2 linked regions of the Rhodoligotrophos defluvii genome follow. The protein of the gene in region 1 interacts with the protein of each later gene in a pairwise test. Links are inferred from orthologs where the notes say so. Each region holds a gene or a part of one and is shown on either strand. Other genes may lie near its edges.

Region 1 (3,429 bases):
TCGGGCAGGTCCTCGGCGATCAGCCCTGGCCCGAAGGCCGCTGCCGCTTCGCCATGCAGCCATGCCGCCATGGCTGCTGCCGGCCAGGCCGGCACATGCTGGGCGCACAGTCCCAGGATGAGCCCAGCGAGAACATCCCCGCTGCCGGCCGTGGCGAGCGTCGGGGGCGCGTTGGTGTTGACGGCGCAGCGCCCGTCAGGCGCCGCGATGACCGTGTCGGGCCCCTTCAGCAGTATGATGGCGCCGGAGCGGCGGGCCGCGGCGATCGCGCGCTCGGTCTTCGCTCGCGTGGTGTCCCACAGGTCTCCGAACACGCGCCGAAACTCGCCCTCATGGGGGGTCAGGATCACCCCTCGATCAGCACGCGCTTTGATGGCCGCGAACAGCGTCTCCGGCTCTTGGGCGAAGACGGTGAGCGCATCGGCATCCAGCACGACCATGGCGCCGCTTGCCAAGCAGGCCAGCACCTTGTCTCTGGTGCTGTTGTCGATGCCTGCTGCAGGCCCGATCAGCACCGCGTTGCGGCGCTTGTCGCCAAGCGCCGCAACCAGCGCTTCCGCATCGCCCGCTTCCAGCAGCATGATCGCCGTCAAGTGAGCGGCGAGCACGTCCAGCGCGGCCGCCTCGCCCGCCACGCTGACCAGGCCCGCACCGACACGGAGCGCGGCACGCGCCCCCAGCCGTGCCGCGCCGGTGTGCCACTTGTCGCCCGAGACCACGACCGCATGGCCGCGAGCGTATTTGTGCCCATCCGGATCCGGCCGCGGGATGGCATCCGCCCACACGGCCGGGCCATTCTCGAACTGGTTTGGCGCTATTTCATTCAGCACCATGTCGGGGATGCCAATATCGGCGAGGTGGACGTCGCCGCAACAGGCCCGCCCCGGCATCAGCACATGTCCAGGCTTCTTACGGAAGAAGGTGACGGTTGCCGCCGCCCTGACCGCGACACCCCTCACCTGCCCTGTCTCTCCATCGATGCCGGATGGCATGTCTATGGCCAGAATGGGCCGCCCGCTGGCATTCGCGCGCACGACCGCAGAGGCGGCAGCCCCGTCGAGAGCCCGCGACAATCCGGCGCCGAACAGGCCGTCTATGATCAAGTCAGCGCTGTCGAAGCCTCCCTGCTCCAGCGTCGCTACCGGACCGGCCCATGCCGCGGCCGCCTGGGCCGCATCGCCCTTGAGCTGCTCCATGGAGCCGAGCAATGCCAGCGACACGGCTGCGCCACCCTCGACCAGATGACGCGCCGCCACGAAGCCGTCGCCGCCGTTGTTGCCCGGGCCGCACAGCACCAGCACCCTGGCACCGGGCCAGCGTGCAGCCGCAAGCTCGGCCACTGCCGCCCCCGCGCGCTCCATCAGCAGCAAACCCGGCGTACCGGCGGCGATGGTCAGCCGGTCCGCCTCATACATCTGCCGGGGGGTCAGCAGGGCACAGCGGTTCTCCATCCGATACCTCGCCAAGCGTTGTTACATCGCCACAAGAAGAGTTGCGCATGATCGCAAGACCGTCGTGGCTAAAATGCAGCCAATTGCCTATTATTTCACCAGAGAAGGTGCTGCCCGGCGGGGCTCGTGGCGCCGCACGGAGCGGGACGAAAGGCTGGAAACCTTGTTTTCCGGTACTTCATGATCGGCGCGCCCCGTCTGGCATGGGGGCTGCATTCGCTAGTGCCGAGCATTGCGATGGCATGCTGGCCGCCGGCCATGCCGGAGGACGGGATCTTTCCTGGAGAACGAACTTTAAGGACGGGGCGTATGAAGAAGATTGAGGCGATCATAAAGCCGTTCAAGCTCGACGAAGTGAAGGAAGCGCTCCAAGAGGTCGGGCTGCAGGGAATAACCGTCACCGAGGCGAAGGGGTTCGGGCGCCAGAAAGGCCATACCGAGCTCTATCGTGGTGCTGAATACGTCGTAGACTTTCTACCCAAGGTAAAGATCGAGGTGGTGCTGCCTGACGAGCTGGTCGAAAAGGCGGTGGAAGCGATCCAGAATGCGGCGAAGACCGGCCGCATCGGCGATGGCAAGATCTTCATCTCGACCGTTGAGGAAGCGATCCGCATCCGCACCGGAGAAACCGGCACAGACGCCCTCTGACAGGAGGATCTGGATCATCGGCGTCTGCGCTCCCCCTTCGGGCGCGGGCGTTTTCACACGTTCAACTCTGAGAATTGAAAAGGGGATTATCCATGGCGACCGAGCATACGCCCGAGTCCGTCCTGAAGCTGATCAAGGACAAGGAGATCAAATTCGTCGACCTGCGCTTCACCGATCCCAAGGGCAAGCTGCAGCACGTGACGATGGATGCGGACCTTGTCGACGAAGACATGTTCGCGGAAGGCGTAGCCTTCGACGGCTCGTCCATCGTCGGCTGGAAGGCGATCAACGAGTCCGACATGATGCTGATGTTGGACCCGGAGTCGGCCCATATCGACCCGTTCTATGCGCAGGCGACCCTGGGCATCTTCTGCGACGTGCTGGAGCCGTCGACCGGCGAGGCGTATGAGCGCGACCCGCGCACCACGGCGAAGAATGCCGAGGCCTTCCTCAAGTCGAGCGGCATCGGCGACACGGTGTTCTTCGGGCCCGAGGCCGAATTCTTCATCTTCGATGACGTTCGCTTCGTCACCGATCCCTATCATTCGGCTTTCCGGGTGGATTCGAGCGAGCTGCCCACCAACACCAACACCGAATACGAGCAGGGCAATCTCGGGCATAGGCCGCGCATGAAGGGCGGCTATTTTCCGGTCAACCCGATCGACAGCTGCCAGGACATCCGCTCCGAAATGGTATCGGTTCTCTCGCAGATGGGGGTCAAGACCGAGAAGCACCACCACGAGGTGGGCGCGGCCCAGCACGAGCTCGGCATCTTCCGGGACACGCTGACCAAGATCGCCGACGGCATGCAGCTCTATAAGTATGTCGTGCACAACGTGGCCCATGCCTACGGCAAGACGGCCACCTTCATGCCGAAGCCGATCTACGGCGACAACGGCTCGGGCATGCACTGCCACCAGTCGATCTGGAAGGACGGCAAGCCGGTGTTCGCCGGCAATCAGTACGCCGACCTGTCGCTCGAGTGCCTCTACTACATCGGCGGCATCATCAAGCATGCCAAGGCACTGAACGCCTTCACCAACCCGACCACCAATTCCTACAAGCGGCTGGTGCCGGGCTACGAGGCGCCGGTGCTGCTGGCGTACTCCTCGCGCAACCGTTCGGCCTCGTGCCGCATCCCACACACCACCTCGCCCAAGGCGAAGCGTGTGGAGGTGCGCTTTCCCGATCCTGCCGCTAACCCGTATCTTGCTTTCGCGGCGATGCTCATGGCAGGGCTCGATGGCATCCAGAACAAGATCCACCCCGGCGAACCCATGGACAAGGATCTCTACGATCTGCCGCCGGAGGAACTCAAGGAGGTGCCGCA
Region 2 (5,705 bases), on another replicon or contig:
CCAGCTCGGTCTCGCTGGGAGGCTGGAACTGGATCTGGTCGTTGATGGTGACGCTCGATTCGATGCGACGGCGGTCGCTGTCGATCACATAGGCAGCAGCCAGGCCGCGGATGGCCACGTGGGTGGCAAGCCGACGGGTGAACTGTTCCCGGTCGGTGTCGAACTCCAGCTTGCGGCGGCTAAGATCGGCGGCAATGGCGGCAACGTCGCCGCGGATGACCTCCCCATGCTCGGCGATATAGGTCTCCGCCACGTTGACGGCGGTGTCGACGATCTCGCGGGTGCGCTCCGAAAACCAGGTGTCGAGGCCGCGATTGAGGGTCACGGTCGCGAACAGGGCCACGATGATGGCCGGCAAGGCCGCGATGATGGAGAACAGCGAGACGATGCGGATGTGGAGGCTGGCGCCCGCGATGCCCTGCCGGCGCGCCTGCCACAGCACGTAGGCCTGCCAGGCGATCAGGGCGGCCATGGACATGACCAGGACCAGGTTCACCCCGAGCAGGGTGACGATGAGGTCCGGCGTCGGCTCGAGCGGGGTGAGCCCGGTCAGGATCGAATAGGTGGCGAGTCCCGTCACGATCGAGGTGATCACCAGGAACACCCCCAGCTTCGCCGGAATGCGGCGCTGGCTGGGCTGTGCCTCGATCCTGACCTGGCGGCGCGGGGACTCCGCGGCAGGCAGTCTAGCTGTTTCGACCCCGACGACCATGACCTCGCTCAGATTGCGAGGGCGCAAATGATGCGCGCTCACGACACGCATCCGCAGGAAGGACTTGCTTACGTGACCCGGCAGTGACGGCCAGCTTCGCGCCGGCACTCCAGCGACACGTCACAAACGGCGTCATTTCCGACGCTGCTCGATGCCCTTACCGATTTGCCCCTGTGCCCGCAGTTTTGAATCGCCCCTCTCCCCAGGGCAAGGTGATAGACGATTCTGTTGCGAAAATCCAACAGTGTTGTTGCCGATCGGCAACAGTTGAGTTGGAGAAGCGCAGTTTTCTGCGGGCATTCAGATTGCGGCAAGAAAAGCTTTACCGTTGCGGAATCGGCGCACGGATCACGGTTATGCCATAATCTCTGATCTTCTTGCGCAGGGTGTTCCGGTTGATTCCCAGAAGCTCGGCGGCACGGATCTGGTTGCCGTTTGTGGCCGCAAGCGAAGCGTTGATGAGCGGCGGCTCCACTTCAGACAGAAATCGGTTGTAGAGGCCGGGCGGCGGCGTGCTGTTGCGAAAGCCGGCGAAATAGTCGGCCAGATGGTTCTCCACGAACTCGGAGAGGCTGGCCGGCTCGCCGGCTGGCGAGGGTCCCTGCGGCTCAGCCAGGTCGGCCAGCTCCTGCTCCACGATCCGGGCCGTGATCGCCTCATCCACATAGATCGCGCTCATGCGGCGGACGAGATTTTCAAGCTCCCGGACGTTGCCGGGCCAACGGTGCTTCTTGAGCCGCTCCATGGCGTCCGGCTCGATCTGCTTGACCGGCAGGCCCTGCTGCTCGGCTTGGGCGAGGAAGTGCTGGATAAGGTCGGGAATGTCCTCCAGGCGCTCGCGCAAGGGTGGCAGGCGCAGCGGCACCACATTCAGCCGGAAGAACAGGTCCTCGCGGAACAGCCCTTGCGCGATCTGCGCCTTGAGATCGCGATGGGTGGCGGCGATGATGCGGATATTGACCTTGATCGGGTGGGTGCCGCCAACGGTCGTGAACTCGCCCTGCTGCAGCACGCGCAGAAGCCGCGTCTGCGCCTCCATGGGCATGTCGCCGATCTCGTCCAGGAACAGCGTGCCGCCCTGCGCCTGCTCGAAACGGCCGGCATAGCGGGTCAAAGCGCCGGTGAAGGCGCCCTTCTCGTGGCCGAACAGCTCGGACTCGATCAGCTCCCGCGGGATCGCCGCCATATTCACTGCAACGAAGGGCCCCTTGCGCCGCCGGCCATAATCGTGCAGTGCCCGGGCAACGAGTTCCTTGCCGGTGCCGGACTCACCCATGATCATCACGGTGAGGTCCGTTTGGGTGAGGCGGGCGATGATGCGGTAGATCTCCTGCATCGCCTGGGAGCGGCCGATGATCGGCAGCTTCTCGTCGTCGCCTGGCATCTCCACCGCCGCAGGCTTGCGCTTGGCCTGGTCCAGCGCGCGGGCGGTAACCGACAAGAGCTCGTTCAGATCGAACGGCTTGGGCAGATACTCGTAGGCGCCCCGCTCGGCCGCGGTGATCGCGGTCATGATGGTGTTCTTGGCGCTCATCAGGATGACCGGCAGCTCCGGCCGCTGCTTCTTCACCCTGAGCAGCATGTCGAAGGCATTTCCGTCCGGCAGCATGACATCGGAGATGACAAGGTCACCCTGCCCTTCCGCCATCCAGCGCCAGAGGGTTCCGATATTGCCGGTCGAGCGCACGATATAGCCGGCCCGTCCCAGCGCCTGGTTCAAGACAGTGCGGATGGCGCTGTCATCATCGGCAAGCAATATGGTCTTGGCGGGCATGGGCGCGTCAGTCCTCTTCGCGGTGCAGCTGGTTATGCATGGGCATGAGGATGCGGAAGGTGGTGCGGCCGTCCTGGGAGGTGCATTCGATGATGCCGCCGTGATCGCGGATGATCTTGGCCACGAGCGCAAGGCCCAGCCCCTTGCCGGAGGGCTTCGTGGTCACGAACGGATCGAACAGGTGCGGCATCAGCTCTTCTGGAATGCCGGGCCCCGTATCGTGCACGCAATATTCGAGCGGCAGGGTAACGCGCTCGTTCGAGCCCGGCACCTTGAGCCGCATGCCCGGCCGGAACGCGGTCGACAAGGTGATCTCGCCACTGTCCCCGTCTGAGCTGATGGCCTCCGCCGCGTTCTTCACCAGGTTCATGAACACCTGGATCAGCTGATCCCGATTGGCCAGCACTGGCGGCAGGGACGGGTCGTATTCCTCGTTGATCCGGATGCCGCGGGCGAAGCCGTTGATCGCCACCGCCTTCACGTGGTCCAGCACCGCATGGATGTTGATGGGCGCGCGCTCCACCGGACGCTCGTCGGCAAATTCCTCCATCTGATCCACGAGGGTGCAGATACGGTCCGTCTCCTCGCAAATGAGCCGCGCGAGCGCCCGGTCCTCGTCCGAAAGGGCCGGCTCCAGCAGCTGGGCGGCGCCGCGGATGCCCGAAAGCGGGTTCTTGATCTCATGCGCCAGCATGGAGGCCATGCCGGTGACCGAGCGGGCCGCATTGCGATGGGTCAGCTGGCGGTCGATCTTATGCGCCATGGAGCGCGGCTGCAGCACGATCAACACGAGCTCGCGACGCTCCGGCACCGGCACCACCTGCAGGTCCACGAGCCGCTCGCCTCCGGTGCGCGGTGTGCCGACATCCACGGCGTATTCGTGGATGCTGACGCCGGTCTGCCGCACCTGGTCCACCAACGTGAGAATCGGGCTCGCGAACGGCACCAGCTCGGCCAATCGCTGGCGCTTGAGCAGCAGCGCGCTGGTCTGGAAGAAGCCTTCCGCCGCCACATTGGCGAACAGCACACGGCCGTCCGCATCCACGGTCAGCAGCGGGTCGGGCAAAGCGCTGACCAACATATCCGCCTCCGGCGGCTCTGGCTGCGGCAACAGATCTGCGGCTTTCGGCATCACGCGGCCATCCTGTCGCTCGCCTCGCCATAGAGCGCGTTGAGGTGGTGGCGGACCATGCCCGGCTCACCGGCCGCGCAAAGGCGCTGCCGCCACGCAGCTGCGGCGGCGGCCGTGAGGTGCCCGTCATCGCGCAGCACCTCGACTGTCCAGCCCAGGTGCTTGCGGGCGCAGCGCAGGCCCATGTCACGCCCATAGTGCTCCAGCATGGCTTCGTAGTGCTCCATCGCGAGCGCGTGCTGTTCGGCAAGTCCGGGCGCCGGGCGGCCGCGGCCCGGGTCCAGCGCCTCGGCAAGGGTGCCCGGCAGCCACGGCCGGCCGTAGGCGCCACGGCCGATCATCACCCCGTCGGCGCCCGATTGTTCGAGCATCCGCCTGATGTCGGCGAGACTTGTCGCGTCGCCATTGGCGATCACCGGTATGGTGACGGCCTGCTTGACCGCCCGGATCGCGGCCCAGTCGGCCCGGCCCGTATAGAACTGGCAGCGGGTGCGGCCATGTACGGTGACCAGTGCCACCCCTTCCGCCTCCGCCCGGCGGGCAAGCTCGGGCGCGTTGATGGAGGTCTCGTCCCAGCCGAGCCGCATTTTGAGGGTGACCGGCACGGTTGCCGCCCGGACGGTTGCCCGCACCAGGCGCGTGGCATGGTCGAGGTCGCGCATGAGCGCCGAGCCGCAGAGGCCGTTGGTCACCTTGCGGGCCGGGCAGCCCATGTTGATGTCGATGATGTCGGCCCCCAGACTTTCGGCTACGCGGGCGCCCTCGGCCATCCACCGTTCCTCGCGGCCAGCCAACTGGATCACCAGCGGCCTGACCTCCCCTGCCCCGGCGGCGCGGCGTAAGGTTTCGGGATTAGCGGTGACCAGCGCCTCGCTCGCCACCATCTCGGACACGACGAGGCCGGCGCCGAACCGATAGGCCAGACGCCGGAACGGCAGGTCCGTCACCCCCGACATGGGCGCCAGGAACACCCGGTTGCGAATGTCACGAGAGCCGATCGCGATGCTCATAAAATAGGCAATCCACCGCATCGATTAACTGTTGAGCAATCTGCGGCAAGTTTCTCCAAAGCGCAAGGCTTGCGCAATGCGACGGTAGATGGAGAGCGCAGATGTCGCAGCGACCCCGCAACAAATCGACGGTCGACTTTTCCGGCAGATTGTTTAAAGCGCTCGTGGCTTTCCTCTACTGCAAGGCATTGCTGATATGACCACAGCCGCCCTGATCGTCGCTGCAGGATCCGGTGTCCGAGCCGGTGGGCCATTGCCCAAGCAGTACCAGACCATCGGCGGCCAGCCGGTGCTGCGGCGGACGGTCGAGGCTTTCCTCCATCATCCTGAGGTCGACCATGTTCAGGTGGTGATCGGCCCCGATCACCACGCCCTCTGCGCCGAAGCGCTGGCCGGCTTGAATCTGCTCCCCCCCGTGGCCGGAGCGGCAACCCGGCAGGGCTCCGTGTTCAATGGGTTGCAGGCGCTCGAGCCATTGGCGCCGCAAGCGGTGCTCATTCACGACGGCGCCCGTCCTTTCGTCAGTACCACCCTGATCTCGACTGTGATCGGCGCGCTCCGGCAGCATGACGCTGCCATTCCCGCCGTGCCCATTGCCGAGACCATCAAGCGGGTGAGCGAGACGCGCACGATCGCGGCCACGGTGGACCGTCAGGGCTTGTGGGGCGCACAGACACCGCAAGCCTTCCGTTTCGATACCATATTCGAGCTTCATAAACGGGCGGCAGATGGCAATCTCACCGATTTCACCGATGACGCCTCCCTGGCGGAATGGGCTGAGGTGCCCGTCGCAGTGGTCGAGGGAGAGAGGCAGAACGTGAAGCTCACCACGTCCGACGACATTGAGATGGCTGATACCCGGTTGCGCCAGGCGGAATGGGCTGCGCTCGCCGATATCCGCGTCGGCCAGGGCTTCGACGTGCATCAATTTGGCCCGGGCGAGCATGTCACCCTGTGCGGGGTCCGTATCCCGCATACGCACGGGCTGGTGGGCCATTCGGATGCGGACGTGGCCATGCATGCCCTGACCGATGCCATTTTCGGCGCCATTGGCGAAGGCGATATCGGTGTGCACTT

What was found. Proteins that work in one complex are often made in the same cells at the same time.
Region 2: the proteins of E4P09_RS15460 (region 1) and E4P09_RS23455 interact in binary tests that used the Escherichia coli proteins (3 or more experiments, as listed by UniProt). The link is inferred for Rhodoligotrophos defluvii from one-to-one orthologs.

What each region holds. Positions count from the first base shown.
Region 1 is NZ_SZZM01000003.1:245,655-249,083, forward strand. What follows is about bases 635-3,429. They hold E4P09_RS15460 (P-II family nitrogen regulator), read left to right. Parts: upstream 635-1,760; coding sequence 1,761-2,099; downstream 2,100-3,429. Other genes in these bases: E4P09_RS15455 (NAD(P)H-hydrate dehydratase), read right to left, coding at 635-1,451; glnA (type I glutamate--ammonia ligase), read left to right, coding at 2,192-3,429. Also shown: more of E4P09_RS15455, read right to left, coding at 1-634. UniProt on the Escherichia coli protein: P-II indirectly controls the transcription of the glutamine synthetase gene (glnA). P-II prevents NR-II-catalyzed conversion of NR-I to NR-I-phosphate, the transcriptional activator of GlnA. When P-II is uridylylated to P-II-UMP, these events are reversed.
Region 2 is NZ_SZZM01000007.1:190,377-196,081, reverse strand. Bases 1,557-4,555 are described here. They hold E4P09_RS23455 (two-component system sensor histidine kinase NtrB), read right to left. Parts: upstream 3,619-4,555; coding sequence 2,494-3,618; downstream 1,557-2,493. Other genes in these bases: dusB (tRNA dihydrouridine synthase DusB), read right to left, coding at 3,618-4,555; ntrC (nitrogen regulation protein NR(I)), read right to left, coding at 1,557-2,486. In the rest of the region: E4P09_RS23465 (sensor histidine kinase NtrY-like), read right to left, coding at 1-754; more of ntrC, read right to left, coding at 1,035-1,556; more of dusB, read right to left, coding at 4,556-4,628; E4P09_RS23445 (bifunctional 2-C-methyl-D-erythritol 4-phosphate cytidylyltransferase/2-C-methyl-D-erythritol 2,4-cyclodiphosphate synthase), read left to right, coding at 4,825-5,705.